DNA from 2 places in the Bradyrhizobium sp. USDA 4461 genome. Region 1 is predicted to be linked to the other one. Evidence: riboswitches for the same ligand, from Rfam matches in the RefSeq annotation. Region 1 holds a riboswitch; the other holds the start of a gene.

Region 1 (7,082 bases):
ATACGCGGCTGGTGCCGGGCTTCGTCACCGACACCCAGCTTGACGGCGACGTCCGCACCGTCACTTTCAGCAACGGCACCGTGGCACGCGAGACACTGGTCGATTGCGACGACAAGCGACAGCGGCTGGTCTATGCGATCAGCAGCGAACGGCTGACGCAGCACTCCGCCTCTGTGCAGGTGTTTGCCGATGGCGAATCGCGCTGCCGCGTGGTGTGGATCGCCGACGTGCTGCCGCACGAGATCGCACCCTACATGGACGCGCAGATGGACCTCGGCGGCAAGGCGATGCAGAAGGCGCAGGCGCTATCGGCGAAGGAAAAGAACGCCGCGTAAAGTATCTTCGACCGTCACCCTGAGGAGGCCGCGAAGCGGCCGTCTCGAAGGGCGACAGCCCAGCTGTTTCCAGGAGCGAACGCTGAAGCACCGGGGCCGTCGATCCTTCGAGACGCGCTGCGCGCTCCTCAGGATGACGGGGAAGGACCGGATGACGGGTCCAATAGCTCACGACAGCGCCGGCTGCGGTGCTGCGACCGGCGCCGATTTGCCCCAGCGCGTCAGGATCACGCTGAGGCATGAGAGCACGCCGAGCACCCCCATCGAGGCGGCGGCGAGGGCGAAGAAGTTTTGCGCGCTCGCCTCATGGGTCGACAGCCACCAGCCGCCGGTACCGATGAAGATCAGGCGCGCGGTCTGCGCCAGCACCGGACCCAGCACCTTCGCCGCGCCTTGCGAGGAGAAATACATCGACATCGCAAGGCCGATGAAGGCGTACATCGGCGCGGCGGTCGAGAGATATTGATGGCTGGTCGCCCGCACATGCGGATCGTCGGTGAACAGATTGACCCAGAGGTCGGGGAAGACAGCGATGAAGCTGCCGACCGCACCGACCGAGAGAAACGACACCGTGCCCGCGGTCCAGGCGATGCGCCGGGCCCGCGCGACGCGCTCGGCGCCGACCGCCATGCCGATCATCGGCACCGAGGCGATGCCGACCGCAAAGGCAACCGAGGTCAGCATGAATTCAAGCCGGGCGCCGATGCCGTAGCCGGCGAGCACCGCGGTGCCGAACTGCGCCAGCATGTGGGTGAAGATCGAGATCGTCAGGACCGATTGCAGCGGCGAGAAGCAGGAGACGGCGCCGACCCGGAGGATGTCGATGAACATCGCCCACTGCACGCGCAGCCCCCTGAACTTCGGCTTCACGCGGGCCCGGCCCGAGAACAGATACCAGCCCATCACGCTGATGCTGATCGAATAGGCGATCAGCGAACCCGCGGCGACGCCGCGCATGCCGAATTGCGGCACCGGGCCGAGGCCGAGCCCGAGCGTGCCGCCCAAAATGATCTGCCACACCGCCGAGGACAGGATCATGGTCGACGGCAGCTTCATGTTGCCGGTGCCGCGCAGGATGCCGGCCATCGTGTTCATCAGCCAGGGCAGGATCGCGCCGCCGAAGAAGATCTGCGAATAGGCGATCGCCTGCGCCAGCACATTGCCGCGGCCGCCGAGCAGTTCGAGCAGACGCGGGCCGAAGATCAGCATGCCGAGCATGAACGTCAGACCAAAAGTCAGCCCGATCATCAGCGCATGCATGGCCAGCGTCGAGGCGCGCTCGATCTCGCCGGCGCCGAGCGCGCGCGCAATCGCGGACGCGACGCCGCCGCCCATCGCGCCGCCCGACATCGTCATCGTCAGGATCACGCAGGGAAACAGCAGCGCCATCGCCGCCAGCGACTCGACGCCGAGCCGGCCGATATAGGAGGTCTCGGCAATGACAACGCAGGTGCCGGCCGAGAGCGCGATCACGTTCGGCCAGGCGAGCCACAACAGCGTGCGCAGGATCGGCCCATCGAGCAGCGCATTGCGCGCCGGCTTGCTCACCGGCGGCGGCAGCGGCCGCTCTTGTTCGTCGACAGGTATTTCGGCGAGGCCGAGATCGGACATTTCCACTCCACGGCGCATGACCCGCCAAAGTGTGGGCGGTTTGGCGAAGAGGTCATGCGCCTAAATTTATGATTCAGAGCGCGATCAGGCGCAAAACCGGTACCCACTTTTGCTGATCGCGCTCTGCGCAGTCTGGGAGCCGCGCCATGGTGTTTCCCTACCATGGCAGCAGCGGATTCCACGTGCGCGGGACGCAAGGGGGGCCTGCGCGATTGCAGGTGAACCCGGATGAACCTCTGATCTAGCCGATCGACCAGACGAACGGCGCGGCGGCAGCGCTGTTCGGCTTCAGATGCACCGGAATGTGCCGGCCGCAGCCGGCGGCAAGCCCCTCAAACAGCCCGGTCAGCACGCTGGCGCAGGCCGGATGATAGTCGACCACATCGGCCATCAGCTTCCAGCCCTGCTGGCGGATTTCGAACTGGCCCTCGGACTCGCTGATCTCTGCGACATCATCCTGCGACTCGAACAGCGTGCGCAGGAATGCCGCATATTCCGTGGCACGGCCACGGCTGCCACCGAGCGCCTGCGCGACTTCATCGAAATACTGCATGCCAATCAGTCTGCCGGTGAGATGCAGCAGATAGCTCGCATCCTCAGGCCCGAACACCTGCACGATCACAGGCGCGGCCGTCTTCACATATTCCATCGCGTAGTTGCGATAAGCCTTCTCCAACCGCTGACGCGGCCAGCTGTCGACCGGCAGCGCCGGCGCGGTCTTCGCATCGAACAGCGGTGCCTCGAGATGGCGCGCGAACACCAGGCGCTGGTCGAGCTCGAGCGGGTGATCATATTCGCAGTAATAGCCCTCGAGCCCGTCCTGGCCGTCGACGCTCTGCTTGGTGCAGACGAAGCCGAGCCTGAGATCGCCGAGCGCCACGCCATTGTTGGCGTGCCAGCCGCGCAGCATCGCGCGCGAGACCTCGCCGGGCACGCCGCAGATCGCGGTGCCCTTCCAGATCCAGCGCGGCGGCGGATAGCGGATCCAGGCCTTGCGATCGGTCTCGTACATGTATTCGACGTGCACGCCGCCGATCCAGTTGGAGAGGTAGTGATATTGCGCGGCCGCGACCGCCGGCGGCAGGCCGTCGAGCCCGAGCTTCTTCAAGCCGGGCAGGAAACGCTCCTGCTGCTGGCGGCGGAACACGCGGAAGACGAATTCGGCGGCGTCGGCGGTGCCGCGTCGCGTCACCACGGTGAGGATCAGCCCGGTGAAGAAGGCGTGGTAGAGATCGGCGACACTGCGCCACTTCCGCCATTGCGCCTGTTGTGCGCTCTCGCCTGCGGTCATGTTCGCTCCCGGCTTGTTGTTTTCTCGAATGTGTCATCGCTTAGGAGACGGCGCAACCACACACGCGGTGTCATCGCCCGACTCGTTCGGGCGATCCAGTATCCCAGAGACGGTCATTGTCGATGGAGAGCCGCGGCGTACTGGATTCCCCGCTTTCGCGGGGAATCACAGCGGAGAATGGAGGCGCGACGGTCTTATTGGCTACGCGAACTCCGGCGCGCGGAATTAAACGCGAAAATGCTTGGAGAGCTTCAGGCCCTGCGCCTGGTAGTTCGAGCCGATGCGCTGGCCGTAGAGCGCATCGGGACGCTCGAGCATCCGCTCATAGACCAGGCGGCCGACGATCTGGCCATGCTCGAGGATGAACGGCACCTCGCGCGAGCGCACTTCGAGCACGGCGCGCGCGCCCTTGCCGCCGGCGCCGGCATAGCCGAATCCGGGATCGAAGAAGCCGGCATAGTGGACGCGGAATTCGCCGACCAAAGGATCGAACGGCACCATCTCCGCGGCGTAGTCCGGCGGCACCTGCACAGCCTCTTTCGAAGCCAGGATGTAGAACTCACCGGGATCGAGGATCAGGCTGCCGTCGGGCCGCGCCTTGATTGGCTCCCAGAAGTCGTCGACCGCATAGCCGCCGCGGCGATCGACATCGACCACGCCGGTGTGGCGCTTGGCGCGATAGCCGACGAAGCCGCCCGAGCTCTCGCCGGAGAGATCGACCGACAGCGCGACGCCATGGGTGAGATCGGCATTGTCGGCATCGACCAGCCGCTCACTGGCATGCAGCGCGTCCAGTTCGTCGGCGGTCAAGGTCGCCTCGCCGATCCGGAAGCGGACCTGGCTGAGCCGCGAGCCCTCGCGCAGCAGCACCGGAAACGTCTTCGGCGAGATCTCGGCATAGAGCGGGCCGTGATAGCCGGCGCCGATCATGTCGAAGCGGCGGGTGCCGTCGGCGATCACGCGGGTGAAGACGTCGAGCCGTCCGGTCGAGCTCTTCGGGTTGGCCGCGGCGACGATCTCCGGCGGCAGCGCCAGGCTCTCCAGCAGCGGGACGATGTAGACGCAATTGGTCTCCAGCACCGCGCCGTCGGACAGATCGATCTCGTGCAGCTTGAGCTGGTCGATCCGCTCGGCGACGGTGGCATCGGGCCCCGGCAGGAAGCTGGCGCGGACCCGGTAGGCGATGTCGCCGAGGCGCAGATCGAGGCTCGCCGGCTGGATCTGGCTCTCGACGAAGTCGTAGGCGGGCAGAATGAGACCGGCCTCCGCCATCTCCGCGATCATGCGGTCGGGCAGGATTCCGTTGGATTCATCTTCCAGCGTGAACGACACGATACGGTCCCTCGAGATGGCCCAAAACCAACCTCTGGCGGCCATCAAGCCCTAAAATATGGGCTTTTACGGGTTATCCGATGACCGTCTTGACGGAAAGGGCGCGAGGGAATATCAGCTGCACTTATCCCGTGGTGATTTGAGCCGGCCGGCTTGCAGCCACGTTAAATAAGTCGCTAAACAGGCCGGGGACAGTGTGATCCCGGCTTGTGGAGGTTGCTCCAGGCCGGTTTTTTTGTGGCCATTTTCCAGAGGAATGGCCACTTCGGAGGTCACATGTCTGAATCTGAAGGTACCGCCCGCTTCCGTCCCGAAACCCGCCTGGTCCATGGCGGCACGCTGCGCTCGCAATTCGGCGAGACGTCGGAAGGGCTGTTTCTCACCCAGGGTTACGTTTACGACACCGCCGAGCAATGCGAGGCGCGCTTCAAGGGCCAGGACCCCGGCTTCATCTATTCGCGCTATTCCAACCCGACCATTGCGATGTTCGAGCGCCGCATGATCGAGCTCGAGGGCGCGGAGGCCGCGCGCTCGACCGCGACCGGCATGGCGGCGGTGACCACCGCGATCCTCGCGCCGCTGAAGGCCGGCGATCACGTGGTGGCCTCGAAAGCCCTGTTCGGCTCCTGCCTCTATGTGGTGCAGGACCTGCTGCCGCGCTACGGCATCGAGACGACGCTGGTCGACGGCCTCGATCTCGACCAGTGGCAGCGCGCCTTGCGGCCGAACACCAAGACCTTCTTCCTGGAAAGCCCGACCAACCCGACGCTCGACGTGCTCGACATCGGCGCGATCGCCAAGATTGCCCACAGCGGCGGCGCCCGGCTGATCGTCGACAATGTGTTCGCGACGCCGATCTGGCAGAGCCCGCTGTCGCTCGGCGCCGACGTCGTGGTCTATTCCGCGACCAAGCATATCGACGGCCAGGGCCGCTGCCTCGGCGGCATCATCCTGTCGTCGGAGGCCTTCATCGCCGAGCACATCCATAATTTCATGCGCCAGACCGGCCCGTCGCTGTCGCCGTTCAACGCCTGGGTGCTGCTGAAGGGGCTGGAGACGCTCGGCGTCCGCGTCCGCGCGCAGACCGAAAACGCAGCGAAGATCGCCGAGGCGCTGGCGAAACATCCGAAGATCACGCGGCTGGTCTATCCCGGCCGCCCCGATCATCCGCAGGCCGAAACCGTGAAGAAGCAGATGGGCGCCGGCTCGACGCTGGTCGGCTTCGAGGTCAAGGACGGCAAGGCAGGCGCGTTCCGCTGCCTCAACGCGCTGAAGATCTCGCGCATCTCCAACAATCTCGGCGATGCCAAGAGCCTGGTCACGCATCCCGCCACCACGACGCATCAGCGCCTGGCGCCGGAGGCCCGCGCCGAGCTCGGCATCAGCGAAGGCTTTATCCGCTTCTCCGCCGGGCTCGAGCACCCCGACGATCTGATCGAGGATTTCGAGCGGGCGCTGGAGCAGGTGTGAGGCGGGCTGAGCTCCCCCTCTCGCTTGCGCAGGAAGGCATCGCATATGCCCCTTGTCATCGCCCGGCTCCGACCGGGCGATCCAGTACGCCGCGGCCCTTCGGCTCAAGCACCGCGGTCTCTGGAATACTGGATCACCCGCATGCGCGGGTGATGACACTGAGCAAGCTGAGCGCCATCCCGAAGGAACAGCCGCTTACGTCGCCGCCGTCGTCACACCGCCGTCGACCACGATGGTCTGGCCGGTCATGAAGGTCGAGGCGTCGGAGGCGAGATAGGCCACGGCGCCGGCGATCTCGTCGGGCTCGCCGATGCGGCGGAGCGGCGTCGACGCGGTGCGGCGCTTCAGATTGTCCGGATCCTCCCACAGCGCGCGGGCGAAGTCGGTTTTCACCAGGCCCGGCGCCACGCAATTGACGCGCACGCCCTTCGGGCCCCATTCACCGGCGAGGCTGCGGCACAGCGCAAAATCCGCCGCCTTGGAGATGCCGTAGGCGCCGATCACGGTCGAGCCGCGCAAGCCGCCGATCGAGGAGATGATCACGACCGAGCCCTTGCCGCGTTCGGCCATCTGCGGGATCGCCAGCGCGGAGAGCCAGATGTTGCTCTTGACGTTGGAGCCCATGATCTTGTCGAAGGCCTCGTCCGTGATGTCGAGCAGCGGGCCGTAATACGGATTCACCGCGGCGTTGCAGACCAGGATGTCGATCTTGCCGTAATGCTTGATGGTGCCCGAGACCAGCGCCTCGACCTCATCGCGCCGCGCGATGTTGCAGGGAATGACGAGCGCGTCGCCGCCGGCCTTCTTGATGCCGTCGGCGACGACCTCGCAGGCATCCGCCTTGCGCGAGGAGATCACAACCTTGGCGCCGAGTTTTGCGAGCAGCTCCGCCGAGGCGCGGCCGATGCCGCGGCTCGAGCCGGTGACGACCGCGACCTGGCCGGTGAGATCGAACGGGGTGTTTTTCATTGTTGTTGCCTCCCGGATGGGCCGTCATTCCGGGGCTCGCGAAGCGAGAACCCGGAATCCATTGGGCCGCATCA
Region 2 (7,082 bases), 1.9 Mb from region 1:
GGGGGCAGATGTGGAAAGTCCCGCAAGCCTTCTGCGGCGAGCCTCTTGCGATCAGACCGCTCAACCGCGACGGCAACTACGGAATCTTCTTCGCCAGCTGGCAGGTCGCATCAATCGACTTGACCAATGGCAGACCTGTCAGTGATGTGTCGGAACAGGCGTCAGCCATGTCTCCGGTCTAAACATTTCGCGGGTGATGACATCGCGTTGTTTGGTTACGGCTTTCGCCAGGACGACACAGGAGAAAGCTGCGCGCTCGATCCTACTTCTTCAAATTCGCATGCGGGCGGCCGAAGTCGGGCGCGGCGGAATCCTGGCCGGTCTCGACGATGCCGCGGCGGATGGCGCGGGTGCGGGTGAAGTGGTCGAACAGCGCGTCGCCGTCGCCGCGGCGGATCGCGCGGGTCAGCTTCGACAGGTCCTCGGTGAAGGTGCCGAGCATCTCGAGCACGGCGTCCTTGTTGGCGAGGAACACGTCGCGCCACATCGTGGGATCGGACGCCGCGATGCGGGTGAAGTCGCGGAAGCCGCCGGCGGAGAATTTGATGACCTCGGATTCCGTCACCTGCGCCAGCTCGTCGGCGGTGCCGACGATGGTGTAGGCGATCAGATGCGGCAGATGGCTGGTGATCGCGAGCACGAGATCATGATGATCCGGCGTCATGATCTCGACCTTGGCGCCGAGCCCGGCCCAGAACGCGCGCAGCCGGTCGGTCGCGGCGGGATCGGTGCCGTTGGGCGGCGTCAGGATGCACCAGCGGTTGATGAAGAGCTCGGCGAAGCCGGAATCCGGACCCGAATGCTCGGTGCCGGCCACCGGATGCGCCGGCACGAAGTGCACGGTGTCAGGTAGATGCGGCGCCATGTCCTTGACCACGGCGCCCTTCACCGAGCCGACGTCGGAGATGATGGCGCCCGGCTTCAGGTGCGCCGCGATCTCGGCCGCTACCGCGCCGCAGGCGCCGACCGGGATGCAGAGGATGACGAGATCGGCGTCCTTCACCGCCTCGATATTGGTCGCGACGACGCGATCGACGATCCCGAGCTCGGCGACGCGCGCACGCGTCTTCTCCGAGCGCGCGGTGGTGACGATCTCGCCGACCAGGCCCTGCGCGCGGGCGCCGCGCGCGATCGAGCCGCCGATCAGGCCGAAGCCGATCAGCGCGATGCGGTTGAAGAGCGGAGCGGTGGTCACGATGTCACTTTCCAGCCAGGAAGTCGCGCAGCCCCTCGACCACGAGGCGGTTGGCTTCCTCGGTGCCAATGGTCATGCGCAGCGCATGCGGCAGCTTGTAATTGTTGAGCGCGCGCAGCACGAGGCCGCGCCGCGTGAGATAGGCGTCGGCTTCGGCCGCGGTCTTGCCCTGGTCGGTCGGGAAGTGGATCAGCACGAAATTGGCGACGCTCGGCGTCACCTTCAGTCCGAGCTTGCCGATCTCCTCGGTCAGCCAGTTGCGCCATTGTTCGGTGTGGGTCCGCGACATCTGCACATGCGCGCTATCCTCGATCGCCGCCACCGCCGCCAGCATCGCAGGCGTGGTGACATTGAACGGGCCGCGGATCCGGTTGCAGGCATCGACGATATGCGCCGGCCCGAACATCCAGCCGACCCGCAGCGCGGCAAGGCCGTGGATCTTCGAGAAGGTGTGCGTCACCACGGTGTTGTCGGTGGTCGCGACCAGCTCGATGCCAAGCTCGTAGTCGTTGCGCGAGACATAGTCGGCATAAGCCGCGTCGAGCACCAGCAGCACATGCGAGGGCAGCGCGGCGCGCAGCCGCTTGACCTCGTCGAACGGGATATAGGTGCCGGTCGGGTTGTTCGGGTTGGCGAGCCAGACCAGCTTCGTGCGCGGCGTCACCACCTTGAGGATGGCGTCGACATCGGCGGTGAAGTTGCTCTCGGCCGCGATTACGTTCTTGGCGCCGTTCGCCATGGTGGCGATCGGGTAGACCAGGAAGCCATGGGTGGTCGAGATCGCCTCGTCGCCGGGCGCCAGATAGGTGTGCGCCAGCAGATTGAGGATCTCGTCGGAGCCGGCGCCGCAGATGATGCGGTCGGGATCGAGCCCATAGGCGCGGCCGATCGCCTCGCGCAGCACCCGCGAGGTGCCCTCCGGATAATCCTCGAGATGGTCAGCCGCCGCCTTGTAGGCCGCGATCGCCTTCGGCGACGGCCCGAACGGGGTCTCGTTAGCGGACAGCTTGAACACCTTGCGGCCCGGTTCCGGCACCGGGCTCTTGCCGGGCGTATAGGGCGCAATATCGAGGATGCCGGGGTTCGGCACGGGGCGGGACATCATCAACTCCGAACAGAGCGTTTTCCAGCGAAGTGGATACCGGTTCGCGTCAAGAAAACGCGTCAAAACAAAAATCTATACGGGCGGCTAGCTCTTTGGCGACCCGTTGGAGGGCACCGTATAGCGCGTTGCGTGGCTGCCGACGAGGGCCGAGGAGCGCACCGAGGCGCCGGCCTCGATCAAAGCGAGCTTGATCTTCTCGAAATCATGGCCGGCGACCGAGACCAGCAGCGCCGCGCCGTCAAAAGCGGTGTCGGGCACTGCGACGATCTCGGCGAGCGGGGCGAGCGCGCGGGCGGTATCGGCATTCCAGCCGGATACCCGCACGCTCCACATCTGGACCTCCGTCACCATCGCATCGTCGGCGACGCGGGAGACCAGGAATACCGGCAGCGCGGCGGGATGGTCGGCGCGCTCCAGGAACGGCAGCCGCGCGATGATCTTCGGCGCGCCCTCGGCCTCCAGCGCATTCCACCACGGCGTGCGGCTTGCGATCGCGGAGACCAGCGCGAGGTCGCCCTTCGATTTCGCCACCGCCTCGACCGCGGCCTGCGCGCTGAAATGCGAGACGTAGGGCACCACGAAGCCGAAGTGAAACCGCGCCGAGTCGCGCATCGCGGACTCGCCCACCGACACGTCGGCATGCACCGCGAACGGTGCTTGCACATAGGTGAAGGTCGAGATGATGACGCGCCAGATGCCCTCGATGGTGTCGAGGGGCAGGATGCCGCGATGGCGCTGCACCAGTTCGCGCATCATGCTGGCCTCGCGCGCCGGGCGGAACGCCGAGCCGACCTCCTGGGTCTTCTTGACCTGGATCAGGCGGTCGATGATGTCGCCGCGCGCCATCAGCAGGCGGTGGACCTGCGCGTCGATCGCGTCGATCTCCTTGCGCAGCTCCTGCAGCGAGGGCGGCGACGGGGGTGGGTTGGACATGCTCTCAAACCTTGTCGTCAGGGCGGCCCGTTGCCGCCTCGGACAGGGCCCCTGATTAGGAAAGACGGCCGCCGAAAGCAAAGAGAAACGTCGCAGGCGTGCCTTGCGCATTCGGTTAACCATCGGCGCCCGATGGGGGGACGCTCGCCGGCCGCCTTGACGGCGGGGGGCCTGAGGACTAGGTTCGCTGCACTCCGTGGTCATTTGAGCCGGCCGGCTTGCAGCCACGTTAAACAACTCGCTAAACAGGCCGGGGACAGATCAGCTCCCGGCCGAACCTATGTTCAGGCCGGGTTTTTTATTGGCCTGATTTCTGTTCGAGCCCTCCCGCGCGGGAGGCAGGGTCGCTGAGATGAGCAACGTGCGTCCGATACCGAGCCCGCAAACCCAGAGCGATGATCGCGCCCATGAGGCCGATCATCCGTCGTCATTGGTGGCAAAGTTCGGCATGGACCAGCCGCTGAGGCTCGATTGCGGCGTCGATCTTGCGCCGTTCCAGATCGCCTATCAGACCTACGGCGAGCTCAATGCCGACAGGACCAACGCGATCCTGGTCTGCCACGCACTGACCGGCGATCAGCACGTCAACAACACCCATCCGGTCACCGGCAAGCCCGGCTGGTGGGAAACCATGGTCGGTACCGGCAGGCCGATCGATCCCGACAAGTACTTCATCATCTGCTCCAACGTGATCGGCGGCTGCATGGGCTCGACCGGCCCTGCCTCGCTGAACCCGGCGACCGGCAAGGTGTGGGGGCTGGATTTCCCGATCATCACGATCCCCGACATGGTGCGCGCGCAGGCGATGCTGATCGATCGCCTCGGCATCGCGACGCTGTTCTGCGTGGTCGGCGGCTCGATGGGCGGCATGCAGGTGCTGCAATGGACGGCGGCCTATCCGGAGCGCGTGTTCGCGACGCTGGCGATCGCCTGCTCGACGCGGCATTCGGCGCAGAACATCGCGTTCCACGAGCTCGGCCGCCAGGCCGTGATGGCCGATCCGGACTGGCGCGGCGGCCGCTATGTCGACGAGGACACCCATCCGCATCGCGGGCTCGCGGTGGCGCGGATGGCCGCGCACATCACCTATCTGTCGGATGCCGCGCTGCACCGCAAGTTCGGGCGGCGGATGCAGGACCGCGAGCTGCCGACCTTCTCGTTCGATGCGGATTTCCAGGTCGAGAGCTATCTGCGCTACCAGGGCTCGTCCTTTGTCGAGCGCTTCGACGCCAACTCCTATCTCTATCTGACCCGCGCGATGGACTATTTCGACATCGCCGCCGACCATAACGGCGTGCTGGCGAAGGCGTTCGCCGGCATCAAGACCCGGTTCTGCGTGGTGTCGTTCACCAGCGACTGGCTGTTCCCGACCTCGGAGTCGCGCGCGCTGGTGCATGCGCTGAATGCGTCGAGCGCGCGGGTGTCGTTCGCCGAGATCGAGACCGACAAGGGGCACGACGCCTTCCTGCTCGACGTGCCCGAATTCCTCGACATCTCCCGCGCCTTCCTGCTGTCCGCAGGCAAGGCGCGCGGATTGAAGGACGGCGGCCAGTCATGAGCATGCAGCAGACACTGCCCTTGCCGGGCGTCGCGCCGGAGCGCACCGGCGGCTATCGCAGGGATCATCTTCTGGTCGCCGAGATGGTGCGGCCGGGCTCGCGGGTGCTCGACGTCGGCTGCGGCGATGGCGAGCTGTTGCAGCTGCTGGAAAGCCGCGGCATCGACGGTCGCGGCATCGAGCTGTCGCGCGAGGGCGTCAATGGCTGCGTCGCCAAGGGGCTCGCAGTGGTGCAGGGCGACGCCGACACCGACCTCGTCAACTACCCCGACGATGCGTTCGACTACGTGATCCTGTCGCAGACCTTGCAGGCGACGCGGCAGCCCAAGGCGGTGCTGGAGAACCTGCTTCGGATCGGCCAGCGCGCCATCGTCTCGTTCCCGAATTTCGGGTTCTGGAAGATGCGGCTGCAACTGCTGATCGGCGGCCACATGCCGCGCACCGAGAATCTGCCGGCAAGCTGGTACGACACGTCAAACATCCATTTTTGCACCATCAAGGATTTCGTGCAGCTCTGCGAAGAGATCAACGTCAAGATGGAGCGCGCGGTGGCGCTCGATCTCTACGGCCGCCCGGTGCCGCTCAACCTGCCGTGGTGGGTGTGGAACATGTTCGGCGAGCAGGGCGTGTTCCTGCTCAGCAGGGGCGGGCAGGGGAAATGACGCCTGCGTCACTTTCGTCATTCCGGGGCGATGCGCAGCATCGAACCCGGAATCCATTCATCCATGGAGTCTGCGGCCTAATGGACTCCGGGTTCACGCTTCGCGTGAACCGGAATGACGGCTCAAACCGGCGCCGCCACCAGCGACCTCGGATCGCGCACCGGCCAGCGGCCGGCCTCGACCAGCGCGATGAAGCGCTCCACCATCTCGTTGAACAGCGCCGGCTCCTCGAGATTGAGCACATGGCCCGACTTCGGGAACAACGACAGCCCGGCGGCCGGCAGATGCCGCTTCAGGAACAGGCTCGGCGCGATGCAATTGTCGTCCTCGTCGCCGCACAGGATCAACGCCGGCGTCGCCGCGCGCCTGATGGCGTCGGTCATGGTGTAGATCGAGGGCCTCGCGCCCTGAAAGCTGCGCATCGTATTGGCCGAGCCCTTGGCGTCGTGGCGGGCGAGCGCGGCGTAGAAGTCGGCATGGCCGCGCGGGTCCTTCACCAGGAACGGGATCCGGCTCGGCGCCTCGCGCGTCACCTTGGCGACCTCGGCCGAGCCGATCGCCTCATATTGCTCGGCATTGGCGCGGCACTGCGCGCGGAAGGCATCGAGGGTCTCGAGCGGCGAGCCGGAGCCGACCGCGGCGAGCGTCATCGACAGCGCGCGCTCCGGCGCGTTGAGGGCGACTTGCAGCGACGAATAGGAGCCCATCGACAGGCCGATGAAGTGCGCACTTGCGATGCCGAGATGATCAAGCACCGCAAGCGCGTCGGTGTAGAAGTGCTTGTAGGTGTAGACCTCGGCACTCGCCGGCACGTCGGACGGCGTGTAGCCGCGCGCGGAATACGCGATGCAGCGGTGGCCGCGCGAGAAGTAGCGCATCTGCGGCTCCCAATTGGTGTGATCGGTTGCGAACTCGTGCAGGAAGATGATCGGGGAGCCGTGTCCTGCGTCCTCGAAATAGAGGCGGACATGATCTTTCGTGGTGGCGTAGGGCATTGGAATTCTCCTCTCGTTGGCCGGCCCCAGATTTGCAATTAATTTCCGCGGCTGCAATGCGGCAGTTCCGACTATTTTCGTCATGGAATTTGCCCGGAATGACCCAGAAATCGTTTCCGCAGCGCCGCATCAAATCTTCCTCTCGCCACATCCGGATTTTCAAAACCATCGCCGCGTTTTCCAGGGGAACTGCAAGGGGAACGCGACGGGGAGTTGGGGGGCGTTGCAGAGGATCTCGAGAAGTATGGTTCAGTTGCTTGCGTATCGCCGGTCGCTTCGTGTTTTGGCGCTGGCTCTGTGTTCGCTCACTCTTGCCGTGATCTTCGCCGCTCCGGCATCCGCCCGTCCGCATCATTCGCGTCACGCGCATTCGGCCCATGCCGGCCATCACGCGCGCTACGCTGGTCATCAGCACTATCGGCACGGCGTGCGGCTGTCGCGCGCCGAGCGCCGCGAACGGCAGATGCAGCCGGATGATTTCGCCGAGGCCAATGCGGCGGTGTTGCCGGGCAACGCCGAAGCCGTGCCCAACACCGGCGGCGTGAGCATGGCGGGCGGCTTCGGCTCGTCCGGCATCGTCGCCGCGGCGCGCCGCTATCTCGGCGGCGGCAACCCGACCGGCCGCTCCAGCCTG

Evidence for each region. Region 1 has a riboswitch for S-adenosylmethionine ahead of ACVINW_RS14610 (O-succinylhomoserine sulfhydrylase). Riboswitches for the same ligand answer to the same signal wherever they lie in the genome.
Region 2: another riboswitch for S-adenosylmethionine. It lies ahead of metX (homoserine O-acetyltransferase MetX); the one in region 1 lies ahead of ACVINW_RS14610 (O-succinylhomoserine sulfhydrylase).

What each region holds. Positions count from the first base shown of each region.
Region 1 is NZ_JBSRXM010000001.1:3,135,763-3,142,844, reverse strand. It holds gene ACVINW_RS14630 (SRPBCC family protein) at 1-335, shown strand, start outside; gene ACVINW_RS14625 (MATE family efflux transporter) at 504-1,946, opposite strand; gene ACVINW_RS14620 (hypothetical protein) at 2,188-3,237, opposite strand; gene ACVINW_RS14615 (2'-deoxycytidine 5'-triphosphate deaminase) at 3,463-4,569, opposite strand; SAM riboswitch at 4,691-4,770, shown strand; gene ACVINW_RS14610 (O-succinylhomoserine sulfhydrylase) at 4,846-6,039, shown strand; gene ACVINW_RS14605 (SDR family NAD(P)-dependent oxidoreductase) at 6,235-7,008, opposite strand.
Region 2 is NZ_JBSRXM010000001.1:1,213,016-1,220,097, reverse strand. It holds gene ACVINW_RS05805 (IS481 family transposase) at 1-182, shown strand, start outside; gene ACVINW_RS05800 (prephenate/arogenate dehydrogenase family protein) at 263-1,195, opposite strand; gene hisC (histidinol-phosphate transaminase) at 1,200-2,297, opposite strand; gene ACVINW_RS05790 (chorismate mutase) at 2,385-3,233, opposite strand; SAM riboswitch at 3,420-3,499, shown strand; gene metX (homoserine O-acetyltransferase MetX) at 3,586-4,791, shown strand; gene metW (methionine biosynthesis protein MetW) at 4,788-5,453, shown strand; gene ACVINW_RS05775 (alpha/beta fold hydrolase) at 5,576-6,448, opposite strand; gene ACVINW_RS05770 (TIGR02594 family protein) at 6,693-7,082, shown strand, end outside.